DNA from 3 places in the Colwellia sp. BRX8-9 genome. Region 3 is predicted to be linked to each of the others. Evidence: predicted binding sites of a transcription regulator. Region 3 holds the regulator's gene; each other region holds the start of a gene.

Region 1 (4,579 bases), on a different contig from region 3:
ACCAAATGAAATTTAAATTTTTAAAATCAAGCTTGACTGGATCGCTTTTGGCTGCCACTTGTTTAGTTAATGTTGCAAATGCAGGGTTGATTTTTACGAATACATCAAACATCACATTAAGTGCTAGTCAGGTTGAATCAGGTGGGGATACTACAGCAAATCAGGATGTCGCAGGCGGTTTAGGTGGCACGCTTTTGGCTTACACGGCTACAGCGCCAAACAGCGGAGGAAACTATGCTCTTTCCAATTTAAATGACGGCGATATTGGCATCGGTATTACAAGTGATGGCTTGTATGCGTTACATTCTAATGGCGATCTTCGATTGGCATTCGGTGCAGACACGTTATTAGGTGGAATCGCAATTTATAACGGTTACAGCAATCGAGACGATGGTAGTTATAAGCTAATTGACGATACGGGGACAACCCTAGGAGCTTGGAATGTCAGTACGACTAGTGGAGGGACGAATAACGGCGTCGATTCCTTCTGGCTTACATTTAACACCCCCGTCACGAGCGCTTACCTAACACTAAGATCAACAAACATCGAGAACAGCAAGGCAAGTTACCGTGAGATACAGGTATTTTCGAGCTCAGTGGCTGTGCCTGAACCATCTACACTTGCCATATTTGCATTAGGAATGATTGGTTTAGCATCACGTAGATTTAAGAAACAATCTTAATATAGTTTTTTAAACCTGATTCTAGAGAACATCAATTGTAATGATTGGTGTTTTTTTGTTTCTACTGATTGGTAATATTTTAACGGTAAAAAATTTCGACACCTATTGATTTATTAACCGTGGTTTTCATTCAGAATCACTACCATAGGATTAAGTATCCGTTGTTATGCCATGTGAATAAAAACTTCTGACTATCGTCACTAAATAATTAGCACTACTTGAGTATGTTTTTTCTTTTTAAACCCCAAAATAATTCCTGTCGAGTTTCTGCTATGGTGGCTTTGTTCTCATTCAGATTTAATGACTCAATGACAGAAGTCATCATCAAAAGACTTATATTTTTATCTATGGCGGAACTTCCGCTTTCGTATCTAAGCCGATTTAAATAGAGGTGAATATTAGCCACCATTTTTGACCGCTTCGGTCTCAGAACTTCCGCTAAAAAATCAAAAGTCTATGACTGGAGTTCCGATATTGCGGTCATAATATCTCTAACGCGGAACGTTAACTATTCACACAGTCTGTGGCAACAGCAAAGGTGGTTTGCACGTCTAAGCTTATTTCTATGTGATCACTTAGCTTCTTATATTATCTCTAGATTTATCTTTATCATTATTTAATAAACACACTTTTGCAGAGCTTAACCGTGCAGCAAAAAAATTAGAAATAAACAGGAACCCACATATGGGCCTATCTAGAAGTATTTACCCAGTGTAATTAGCTTCACTTTGTATGTGTCGATATAAATTTTAACATTGAACATAAACAAAATTCCAAAATAAATTCTCAAGTTGCCGTGAATTCTCAACTTAAGTGGCGGTGATCATTAAATCATGCACCAATTACTGTCATTGATAAAATTTCATGCACCAACGAAGTGCTTTTAAATAGCCTTTTTTTTATTATTTACCTTAAGTTTATGAATATTAAGTGTTTTAGTCTTTGGCATAACATTTGTATTGTTATGTACAAATCATAAATAAGGCTAAACATAATGAAAATGGTTAACGCAATAATAAAACCTTTCAAACTGGATGATGTCAGAGAAGCAATTTCTGAAATTGGTGTTGAAGGACTAACCGTCAGTGAAGTAAAAGGTTTTGGACGACAAAAAGGTCATACCGAACTGTATCGTGGTGCTGAGTATCAAGTGGACTTTTTACCGAAAGTGAAACTTGAAATTGCTGTCAATGATGATGTTGTTGAACGCTTAGTCAAAGCAATTACCGAGTCGGCGCACACAGGTAAAATTGGCGATGGTAAAATATTTGTCTATGACTTACAGCAAGCTGTACGTATTCGTACTGGTGAGCAAGATGTTGAAGCTATTTAAGGGGTAAATCATGGAACAAAATATTTTTCAATTACAGTATGCAATGGACACTTTCTATTTCTTGATATGTGGTGCTCTTGTTATGTGGATGGCCGCGGGTTTCTCTATGTTAGAAGCCGGTTTAGTGCGTGCAAAAAATACCACAGAAATTTTGACTAAAAACGTCGCGCTTTATGCTATTGCTTGCATGATGTATTTGGCCTGCGGTTACGAAATTATGTACGGTGGTGGTTTCTTCTTATCTGGCATCGAAACAATCGATGCTGATGCGGTATTAAAAGAATTTTCTGGCCGTGAAGATGGTTTTAATGGCGGAGCTATATATTCCAAAGCGTCTGATTTCTTCTTTCAAGTGGTCTTTGTTGCAACAGCGATGTCGATTGTTTCTGGTGCCGTCGCTGAACGCATGAAATTATGGGCATTCCTTATTTTTACCGTTGTGTTAACTGCCGTTATTTATCCACTTGAAGGTAGCTGGACTTGGGGCGGTAATGCTGTCTTTGGTTTGTATACCCTAGGTGACTTAGGTTTTTCTGATTTTGCTGGCTCGGGTATTGTCCACATGGCAGGTGCATCAGCAGCATTAGCGGGTGTCTTGTTACTTGGCGCACGTAAGGGTAAATATGGAGCAGATGGTCGTATTAATGCCATTCCAGGTGCTAACTTACCTATGGCGACATTAGGCACATTTATTTTATGGATGGGTTGGTTTGGCTTTAACGGTGGTTCAGTTTTAAAGCTTGCTGATATTAACAGTTCACATTCAGTTGCTATGGTCTTTTTAAATACCAATGCAGCGGCCGCTGGTGGCGCTATTGCCGCGTTAATTTTTGCGAAATTATTATTTAAAAAAGCAGATTTAACCATGACATTAAACGGGGCATTAGCGGGATTAGTCGCTATTACTGCTGAGCCTTCAACACCCACGGCATTGCAAGCAACCTTGTTTGGTATGGTCGCTGGTGTCATCGTTGTCTTGTCAGTGGTTGGTTTAGATAAACTGAAAATAGATGATCCAGTCGGTGCTATCTCAGTACATGGTGTCGTTGGTTTGTTTGGTTTACTGCTTGTTCCTCTTACTAACCCTGCTTCAAGCTTTAGTGGACAATTAATCGGTGCAGCAACCATCTTTGTCTGGGTATTTAGTGCAAGTTTTGTGGTCTGGTATGTACTTAAGAAAGTTATGGGTATTCGTGTAACTGAAGAAGAAGAGTATCAAGGTATGGATAAATCAGATTGTGGTATGGAAGCTTACCCTGAATTTACTTAATACCAACTAGTGTTATCTATATTAACAAGATAAATCATAAAACAGCCTCAGGGCTGTTTTTTTATGTACAAGATAAAGGCTAATACTTTTAGCTGCACAGAAATTATCAGTACTTGCGCCGATACTAATAAAAGTGCGTTGGCATAGCTGTAAAAAGCAACACGGTTTTATCTTATTTTATTATCGTAAATGATTTACTGTGAATTTTAAGAAACTGTGTAAAATTGAAATATTAATATACATTACATTTTTGGGAATTTTGATGGCAAGAGAACAATTCGGTATTTGCGCAGAACCTAGTTTGCACGGTTATTATCTGATGTTTAATGTTTTAGATGATAAAAATGCTCATGTTCGTCACGCACTTTCTCGATTACCTGCCTTATTCGATCATTACGCAGATCGTTTTTCAGAATCTAACTTAGCTGGTGTTATTGCTATCGGTGCTAACTATTGGGATGAGTTGTATCCACAAGGAAGACCTAAAAATTTAAAGCCTTTTTCCGCGCTTGAATGTGATGATCGCGCAGCTCCTGCTGATAGTTATGATCTTTATATCGAAATAAGAAGCGACCGTGCAGACGTTAATCATATTGTTAGTACCAAGGTTTGTGCTTTATTAGCCAACAGCGTTGAACTGGCTGAGCAAGTGCGTGCCTTTAGGTTTCTTGATGGTCGTGATTTAACGGGCTTTGTTGATGGCACAGAAAACCCACAAGGTTCACACCGCCGCAAAGTTGCGCTAATTGCGAATGAAGAGAGTGAAGAGTTTGCAGCAGGCAGTTATTTACATATTCAACGTTATCGCCATAACTTGAACTTATGGGATAACTTAAAGGTTAAAGACCAAGAAGATATTTTTGGACGAACAAAACTGGATAATGAAGAATATTCCAATGAAAATAAACCAGCGACCGCGCATACTAAGCGAGTAAACCTTAAAGACGAAGACGGTAACGCTATCGAAATAGTACGACAAAGTATGCCGTATGGTGATATGAAGTTACAGGGCTTGTTTTTTGTTTCTTATTGCCGCTCGCCTGAGCCATTTGAGATGATGTTAAAAGCCATGATTCAAAGTGATGCTCATGGTCATTTTGATCATCTACTTAAATATACCCAAGCAGAAACTGGCGCATCTTTTTTTGCACCAAGTTTGAATTTTTTAGCTAAGTTGGCACTTTAATAAACCGGTAAAATCGCGATGTTACTATGGCTCACTGTCTTCGAACTCAGCTTAATTTAAGTTTCTTGAAAAAAGTAACTCTAATTTAGCAATGGTTTCTTTTATTT
Region 2 (4,579 bases), on a different contig from region 3:
CTAAAGAGGAAAGCTGTTCGGTATTACGCAACAGCCAGGGGTTTAATAACTGTTTAGCCTCGAAATTTTTGTTGGCGACAATTAACTTGGCAATCTCTTTACTTGTTTTTCCTAGTTGTAAACAGCCTAAGGCAAGATAAAGTAAAAATCCCTGCCAAAGCCAGGTGGCCTCAACAAAAGCTTCAAATAACCAAAGAATAATGACTATAGGCGTAAGGCTAACTACAATAGCAATTAAACCAGAAATAAAACGCTGACGGTCAGTATTCTTACTTTTATTGACTTTTTTGGCGAGCTGATCGCAAAAAATTCGAAAAAACCTTAAGGGTTGATGACTCGCTAAATAGCCAGTAAAAAGCTTAACCAAAATAACACCGTAAAGCATGACAACTGAATAGGCGAAAGGGCTGATATCAATTAAGTTTGTTAGATTATTAGCAGTCATATTTATAGCCATTCCATTAAATTATTGCTCACTTATGCGGGTTAAAATACTCCAAACCTGCGGCGCACTCAACGCCTATAGCCAGTGATTAGAAAATCGTCAGCCTTGCCTTGATATATTCTCCTTGCGCGAACAAGCTCACAAAATTAGTGGAGTTGGTATCGATTAAACTTAGGGCTTAAGTTAACTTTTTACCTTGCAATGCGTCGAGCATATTTTCAACTAACTGAGATGAATTCACCGAAGCTGTTTCTAAATAAGCTTCAAAGGAGGTAGGAGACTCTTTACCTGCTATATCAGACATAGAACGAATAACCACAAAAGGCACCTTAAATTGATGACAGGTATGAGCAATTGCGGCTCCTTCCATTTCAACCGCGGCCATAGTCGGAAAGTTAGCGCGGGCTTTAGCAATATCATCATCAGCAGTCATAAAGGTATCGCCGGTAGTGATTAAACCCAGTAAGGTCTGGATATTTTCTAATTCAGCAACACCTGCCTGTGCGGCTTTAACGAGTGTCGGGTGAGGAATATAGGCAGCTGGATTGCCTGGTAACTGACCAATCTCATAGCCAAAAGCGGTAACATCGACATCGTGATAGCGAACTTCTGAACTAATGACAATATCGCCTACTTTTAGTGATTGTTCAAAACCACCAGCAGAGCCAGTATTAACAATATAGTCAGGCTGGAACTTATCAATTAAAATCGCGGTTGCTAAGGCAGCAGCCACTTTACCAATACCCGATTGTACAATAACGACATCACTGCCGTTGAGTTGCCCTTGATAAAAGGTATAACCTGCATGTTCGGTTGTTACTGCATGAGTTAATTTTGCTTTTAAAATAGCAACTTCTGGCTCCATTGCGCCAATTATTCCTGCTTTCATTTTATTTCCAATTCGTTGATAACATCTAATAAAACAATTATAACGTGAAGATTCCCAGATGTCGTATATTTATGTTGAGGATGGCCTTTCTCAGACATCCTGTCTTTCTAGGCATTAGTGCATCCTTGCACGTCAACGGTATAACGCGGTGCTGTGATTACATGGATGTAGGAAGTAGAGTAACGCAGGAGCAGTTACCGAGATGGCAAAGAGCGTATATGTTCAGGATGGCCTTTCTCAGACACCCTGTCTTTCTATGTATGAGTTCAATAGGCACAAGATTATACGTCAACGATATATTACGATCACATTGCCACTCTCAGCCTTTATGGCATTAAAACTGCCAAGCACGTTAATTATATCTAAGGGAAAACAAAAAAGTCAGCGATTTAAATCGCTGACTTTTTATTTTAATAATGAGTTAATTTTATTGTAGAGTTTAATGAGGTAATGCGGCTACTTGCGGTGCAGGGATACGTTGCGACATAGCATTGCCTGTTGATGAGCCTAATTGCGCACGAGCGGCAATAGGAGACAAAGCGCCAACTTCTTCTCTATTTCTATTGGGTCGAGGTTTTAGCATGGGAGCAGGAATAATTTTTCCTTTAATTTTTGGCTCTGGTGGTCTGTTTCCTAAAAGTCGACTGTAAATACAAGCGCGGATCTCGTCAACGGTATAATTAGTTTTCACTTTAATACGAATATGAGGAATTGAAGATGCTTCTAATGCGCCGCTGACAAACCAGTCTTTTTTGATTTTATAGCCTTTACCTTGGGTATCAACTAAATCAATAACGCCACATAGCTTCATACTCTCACGATCACAAATAGCAAAGTCTAAGTATTTACTTTCGGCATTCGCTGATGCTGTTTGGCTTGCTCTGTTCGACACACCATGACGAATAGTGACAATATCAGCAAGTTTTACTCGATTAATAATACGGTATTTACCACCAAGGGCTTGTTCGAGCAAATTCTGAAAATTCTTCTCTGCTGGCGTAAAAAGACTTTGCTTTTTATCAAATGGAAAAGGAAAACTATTGTCGTTTAAGCGGCTAGCTAACAAAGCGACAATAACAATTAGGCTGATCATGGCAAAGAGAATTAATTCCATACACTGCTCCGGCGGTTCAAATTCTTGACGGTCTTCTTAATAACTGTTGAATAAGCAGAATTTGTGCCACAGATCATAATTTTGCTAGATTCTTTTAATAACCGTTAATTAAGCAGCATTTATGCCATAGATCTTAATATAAAAGGGGTGTTTTAATGACCGTTCGGAAAGTAGAATTTATTCTATATACTTTAAGCTAAAAGACTGTTTGAGCATGGGAGAAGGGTGGGGGATAAAAGACTCTAGTTATTATTTATCTAGAGTCTTCATTAGGTTTTGAGCGAATAATTATGCTGGGTATTTTGCCTCAAGTGCTGCATAAAGTTGTTGCTGAAAATCACTTGCACTGGCATCTAAGGTATTAACTAAATTAGCTAATACTTCATTGTCTTCTTCGCCATGCCAAACTTTGATATATGTCCCTTCTTTATAACCGTGGTCTTGACGGAAAAAATTCAAGGTGTTTTTGCCAACATATTGACGAAATAATTCATCTAGGTCCATATTCATCAAACGCATACAATCAGCTAAGGCAATCGCATCAAAACTTTTGTTAGTAACGGCGGCTGACGCTAGGTTTTCAAGGGCAATTTTAAAATCTTTTTCGCCTGAGCTTTCAGTGAGTTCTGTTGCTAAGGTGTCAGTAATACTTGTAACGGTTTCGCCTGTCATTAAACGTAAGCTTAATCCAAAATGAAAAATATCAACCAACTCCAGTTGCACTTGCGCAATATCTATTTCTTGATGTTTCCACCATTTCCATCCGTGATGGTCTAACATTTCAGCACACTCAACCCAAATGGCGCGATACCACTCATAACCATTTTCTTGCCAGGTATCACTAACACGAGTATTCATCGCGTCTTGCATGGTTAGCATTTGTTTTATTTGATTTTGTGCTGCTGAATTTGCGCTCATTTTTTTCTCTATTATTTGTAAATATCTATGGGGACTATTTTGCCGTAGAGAAAAGAAAGAAACAAGCAAACAAACGATGGTAATTTAATTAAAAAACTACCGCTAACTCAATACCGCTAAAGGCATAGTTTTTTGCTTGCCAGTTATAACCACTTATTTCACGAAAACGAACAAATGCTGTAACTTTTATTTGCTCAATCATCATCGAACTACCAATCCCTATATAGCCATCTGAATCGTTGTCATTGTAATGATGGTCAAAGTTATCATTTTCGAAATCTGTACTATAGCCCTTGTTTCTATGTGAATAGCCATCGTCACTTCGATCATTAAAGGCAAGCTCAAGTAGATCAACGCCAAATTCAGCATAAAGACTAAAGTTAGAAAAATAACCTATTTTTATACCGCCTTCCCATGCAATAAAACCATGTTGATAATCAAAGGTATCGGTAACCCTTGCATAGCCTATTGAGCTATTAACCGAGAAACCTAAATAACTATTAAGTTTACGATGAATTACCTCTACGCCAACACTTGAGTAATAGTCACTGTCGTTAGTTGCATGCTTAATAGAAATAATATAATCATTAGATTTCATTGCGTAACTGTTCAAAGAAAACAAAATGTTAAAACAGATGACGATAATAATTTTGTTCATAATAAGCTCAGCAGAATATTTACAGCCATTCTCATCTTATTACGGGTAAGTTTCAGTGATCTAATTGTTAGGATATGCTGAAAAACTGTAAGTTATTGTCAGATTAATTCTGTAGACATTGAGCCTTTAGTGCTGGCGTCATTTAAAAGTGGGCTTTTACTCTAAGCCAAGCATTGCTGTTTTGTTGATGTTGACCAAAAAAAGTATACTTTTCTTCACCCCAAAATAAATTCGCCCCAGCCGAGAATAACCACTTATCGCTATAGCGATAAGTTATTGAAGGTTTAAGATAACCATCCTTGTCTGTGGGAGAATAAAAGTTAAAAACGCTATAAATTAATTTTTGCTGCAATGTTCTGTAGGTTAAGCGAAAGGTTAATAATTGACGGTTTTCATCGACTTCTGTTGCTGGCGTAGCAGAATGGCTAATAAATTGCTGATAATGTTTGGTTTGCTCAACATAGAACTGAACGCTAGCGGTCAGGTTTTTAATTACTTCTCTTTCAAACGCCACTAAAAACCTATTTTGACCATTAGCAATAAAAGGGTTAGTGC
Region 3 (4,579 bases):
AGTGCTTTGTATTTTAATGTCGCGATGATGAGACTGAACATCTTCGCGTTCTTTTCTAAGATTGTTTGCTAATATTTCTGCAATATAAACCGATCGGTGTTTTCCACCCGTACAACCAATGGCGATAGTAATATAGCTGCGATTGTTTCTTTCTAAGTGGGGTAACCATGTCATCATAAAACTGTTAATTTGCCAGATAAATTTAGTGACAATCGGTTGGCTAGCAAGAAAGTCTCGCACGGGTTGATCTAAACCGGTAAAACCTTTTAAGTCTGTTTCCCAAAAAGGGTTAGGCAGAAAACGTGCATCAAAAACATAATCTGCGTCTTGTGGTACACCGTGTTTAAAGCCAAAAGATTCAAACACCACCACCATAGATGCCGAGGTTTTGCCCAAAATTCGCTCACGCACTAAATCAGATAATTGATGAGGTGATAACTGGCTGGTATTAATATACAAACCCGCACGCGTGGAAATAGGCTCAAGCAGCTTTTTCTCTAAAGAGATGGCTTGGTCGAGTGGGATATTTTGTTTAATCAAAGGATGTAAACGACGCGTTTCACTAAAACGTCGAATAAGATCAGAGTCATCAGCATCTAAATACAGAATATCGAGTTTTACTGTTTTTGGTAGATAATCTAATATTTCTGAAACGTCATTAGGATCATTGGGTAAGTTACGTACATCTAAACTAACCGCTACTTTGTCGTAATCATTAATAACGGTATGCGCTAATGCAGGCAATAAATTCACCGGAATATTATCGACACAGTAGTAGCCTAAATCTTCGAGTACACGTAAGGCGACACTTTTACCTGACCCTGAGCGACCACTGACTATCAAGAGTTTCATTTGAGTTTTCCTGGATTATTATTAGATTTTATTAACGTTTAGCATGCTTTATTAAAGTAAAAAGCTCTTGCGAATTTTGGCATTTTCTTACTTGCTTTGCGAACTGTTTAGTACTAAATATTTGCGCAATACTTTGTAAGGTATCTAAATGTTGTTGGCAGTTTTCTTCGGGGACAAATAACGCAATAATAATATCGACAGCACGGTTGTCTATCGCATCAAATTCAACGGCTTGTTCACTGGTCAGCAATACAGCAATAACTTGTGACGTGTTGGTTAATCGACCATGAGGAATCGCAATGCCATTTCCTATGCCGGTAGAGCCAACCTTTTCACGCGCCATTAAGCTTTCGAATAATTGATGAGTATCAATATTGTCGAATTTTTTTGCCGCAGTTGTGCTAATTATTTCAAGGAGTTTTTTTTTGCTTGTACCCTTAATCGCACACAGGGTGCAATCAAGGGTAAGGATATCTTGCAACTTCATTATACTACTTAGATTCTTTGGTGAGTGAACAGGCGATAAACAGCATTAATGCTGATTCGTTTTACCTTTGTACTTCAATATTTGCCGGTCAAGCTTAACAACAAGACTATCAATAGAGGCATACATGTCAGCATTTTCAGCTTTTGCATGTAAATCAGAGCCACTAACGTGAACAGTCGCTTCAGCAATTTGATTTGATTTTTCAACGGTGAGAACAACATGAACATTATTGATATGATCAAAATGTCGGCTTAATTTTGCCATCTTAGTCGTGACGTTTTCTCGTAAAGCTTCGGTAATGTCAACATGGTGGCCAGAAAGATTAATTTGCATAAGCTTAATTCCTCATCTTTTCGTTAAAGTAAACTTTTTCGTTGGTTAGAAGGTGGAATAGAAAGTGACTCTCGATATTTTGCTATGGTGCGTCGAGCTACATTTATCCCTTGATCGGCTAATAAATCAGCCATTTTACTATCACTAAGTGGTTTTGCTGGGATTTCGGCAGCAACAAATTTTTTGATTAATGCACGAATAGCTGTTGATGAGCATTCGCCACCGCTTTCGGTGCCAACATGGCTTGAGAAGAAAAACTTCAGTTCGAAAATTCCACGTGGCGTATGCATGTACTTTTGTGTCGTCACTCGTGAAATGGTTGATTCATGCATATCGACAGCTTCGGCAATATCATTTAAAACCATTGGACGCATGGCTTCATTACCATGTTCAAAAAAGCCAATTTGACGTTGCACAATACAGTTTGACACTTTTAATAAGGTATCATTACGGCTTTCTAAGCTTTTAATAAACCATTTAGCTTCTTGTAAATTTGAGCGAATAAATTGTGTGTCCGCTGTCGACTTCATCGAACGTGACATCGAAGCATATTGCTGATTCACCGAAAGTTTTGGCGCAGTATCAGGGTTTAATTCGACCACCCAACGGCCATTTTTCTTTTCAACAGACACATCAGGAATAACATACTGATCGTCACTCTTCATCACACTATCGCCGGGTCTAGGATCAAGTGATTGAATAAGACGCACCACTTCGCGCAGTTGCTCTTCTTTCAGTCGAGTTTTACGCATTAATGTACGATAGTCTCGGCTACCCAGCAGATTAATATGGTCACGCAAAACTAACTTACTTTCTGCTAACCAAGGTGTAGCGGGGTCAAATTGATTAAGTTGAATGATTAAACATTCTGAAATAGAACGAGCAGCGACACCGACAGGATCAAAGAGGTTAATACGTTTTAGTACCACCTCAATTTCATCAAGCTCTACTCCTTCAATGGCAACACTTTCTAAAATGTCTTCACTAGATACCGTTAAGTAACCGGCGTCATCAACAGCATCAATAATTGCTGTCGCTATAGCGCGGTCTGTTTCGGTAAAAGGGCTTAATTCCATTTGCCAGCGCAAATGATCTTGAATGGAGTCTTGAGTCTCGCCTTGGTAAGTATAATCTTCTGAAGCTGGGCCTGAGCTTGAACTTGCTGCACCGGCCGTGTAGTTATCATCCCAAGTGGTATCCATGTTTAATTCTTCAGGGATATCGTTCTTGTCCATGGCTTCAGTGGTGGTGATTTCATCAATGGTAGGCGTAGCGTCTTCGCTACCATCAGAAGCAGGGGCTTCTTTAACGTCACCATTACCGGCAGTGTGAGCTTCTTCAAGGTTGTCAGTACTTTTATCTTCGGGATTATTTGAAGACTCATCCATTTCTAATAATGGATTACTTTCTAAGGCTTCCTGAATTTCTTGTTGAAGCTCTAACGTAGACAGTTGCAGCAATTTGATTGCTTGCTGCAATTGTGGCGTCATGGTTAATTGTTGTCCTATGCGGAGTTGTAGAGTAGGGCGCATTTAGGTCATTAACTTCCTATTATTTTTAATGGGATATTTTCGTTTTTTTCATACGAAGATACTATTCATTTACTGACTACTATAGCGTGAATTGTTCACCAAGGTATACATCTCTTACGTGTTGATTTGCAAGAATTTGATCTGCAGTACCTTCTGCAATAAGTTCACCATGACTAACAATATACGCATGTTCACATACATCGAGAGTTTCACGTACATTGTGATCAGTGATCAACACACCAATGCCACGTTCTTTTAAGTGTAGAATAATTTTTTTAATATCACCTACTGAAATTGGGTCAACACCAGCAAAAGGTTCATCTAATAAAATAAATTTTGGTTCAGCAGCTAATGCGCGAGCAATTTCTACTCGGCGGCGTTCACCACCAGATAAGCTCATGCCTAAATTATCTTTGATATGACCTATGTTGAATTCTTCAACAAGATGTTCTAATTTTTCTTCGCGTTCAGCATCTGATAATTCTTTTCGTGTTTGTAAAATAGCCATAATATTGTCGTAAACACTGAGTTTTCGAAAAATAGAGGCTTCTTGTGGTAAATATCCGATGCCTTTTCTCGCACGCTCATGCATAGGCGCTAACGTCAGGTTTTCGTCATTTAAGATAATATCGCCACTATCACTTTCAACTAACCCCACAATCATATAAAAAGAAGTTGTTTTTCCGGCACCATTTGGGCCCAGTAAACCGACTATTTGTCCTGCTGAAACTTGCATACTGACATTTTTAACCACTTTTCTGCCTTTATAGGCTTTGGCAAGGCCTTTTGCCATTAGGGTGCTAGTGCTCATAAATTAATTTTTTCCTGAGTTTTCGCGTCTGTGGTTGTCGCTTTAATTTTTTCTTTCGGCTGAAAAATCGTTTTAGTGCGTTCGTTAGATTTACTTTCAGCATTAACATACTGAGTGGCAATATTGTAAGTAATTCTACTGCCACTAACCTCACTACCTTCTTGCTGTAATAACGCATTTCCTGAAATTATCACTAAATTATTTGCGGGCTCATATCTTATTTCGTCTGCTTGTAAGCTAAGAGGAGTGCCATCGGCTAAGGTTTGTTTAAAGGTTGCTGGCTTCCCTTTAGCGATATAGGTTTTTTCTTCACTGCCAGATTGAGTCAGCACTTGTACTAAATCAGCACGTATAACTAATGAACCTTGAGTGATCACCACGTTATCAATATAGCTGAATATTTTATTTTTAAGATCAACGGCTTGTCTTGAAGCGTTAATTTCAATCTTTTGTTTTATATCAAATTTTTCAGCGAAAGCTGACGAAAATAGCGGAGTTGATAACAATAAGCACAGTAGGCTATTTTTTAACAATTTCATAAATTGATTTCACATGTTTAGTTAG

The links. Region 3 encodes sigma-54, which starts transcription at its own class of promoters, with help from an activator protein. Its sites were predicted from a motif close to GTTGGCACGNNNNTNGNNT; they were not measured.
Region 1: H4J70_RS09200 (P-II family nitrogen regulator) is a predicted target of sigma-54. The motif match lies at 1,625-1,643, and genes of this name have one in related genera.
Region 2: H4J70_RS16040 (DUF2726 domain-containing protein) is a predicted target of sigma-54. The motif match lies at 2,501-2,519, and genes of this name have one in related genera.

Annotation. Positions count from the first base shown of each region.
Region 1 covers NZ_JACGVN010000008.1:185,753-190,331, reverse strand. The annotation lists gene H4J70_RS09205 (PEP-CTERM sorting domain-containing protein) at 6-683, shown strand; gene H4J70_RS09200 (P-II family nitrogen regulator) at 1,678-2,016, shown strand; gene H4J70_RS09195 (ammonium transporter) at 2,027-3,286, shown strand; gene H4J70_RS09190 (Dyp-type peroxidase) at 3,549-4,472, shown strand; gene argR (transcriptional regulator ArgR) at 4,524-4,579, opposite strand, start outside.
Region 2 covers NZ_JACGVN010000021.1:50,535-55,113, forward strand. The annotation lists gene H4J70_RS16030 (cobalamin biosynthesis protein) at 1-445, opposite strand, end outside; gene mtnN (5'-methylthioadenosine/S-adenosylhomocysteine nucleosidase) at 624-1,334, opposite strand; gene H4J70_RS16040 (DUF2726 domain-containing protein) at 1,774-2,448, opposite strand; gene H4J70_RS16045 (dUTP diphosphatase) at 2,737-3,366, opposite strand; gene H4J70_RS16050 (hypothetical protein) at 3,455-4,024, opposite strand; gene H4J70_RS16055 (hypothetical protein) at 4,167-4,579, opposite strand, start outside.
Region 3 covers NZ_JACGVN010000002.1:169,376-173,954, forward strand. The annotation lists gene rapZ (RNase adapter RapZ) at 1-852, opposite strand, end outside; gene ptsN (PTS IIA-like nitrogen regulatory protein PtsN) at 884-1,339, opposite strand; gene hpf (ribosome hibernation promoting factor) at 1,385-1,672, opposite strand; gene H4J70_RS02475 (RNA polymerase factor sigma-54) at 1,696-3,204, opposite strand; gene lptB (LPS export ABC transporter ATP-binding protein) at 3,284-4,015, opposite strand; gene lptA (lipopolysaccharide transport periplasmic protein LptA) at 4,012-4,554, opposite strand; gene lptC (LPS export ABC transporter periplasmic protein LptC) at 4,535-4,579, opposite strand, start outside.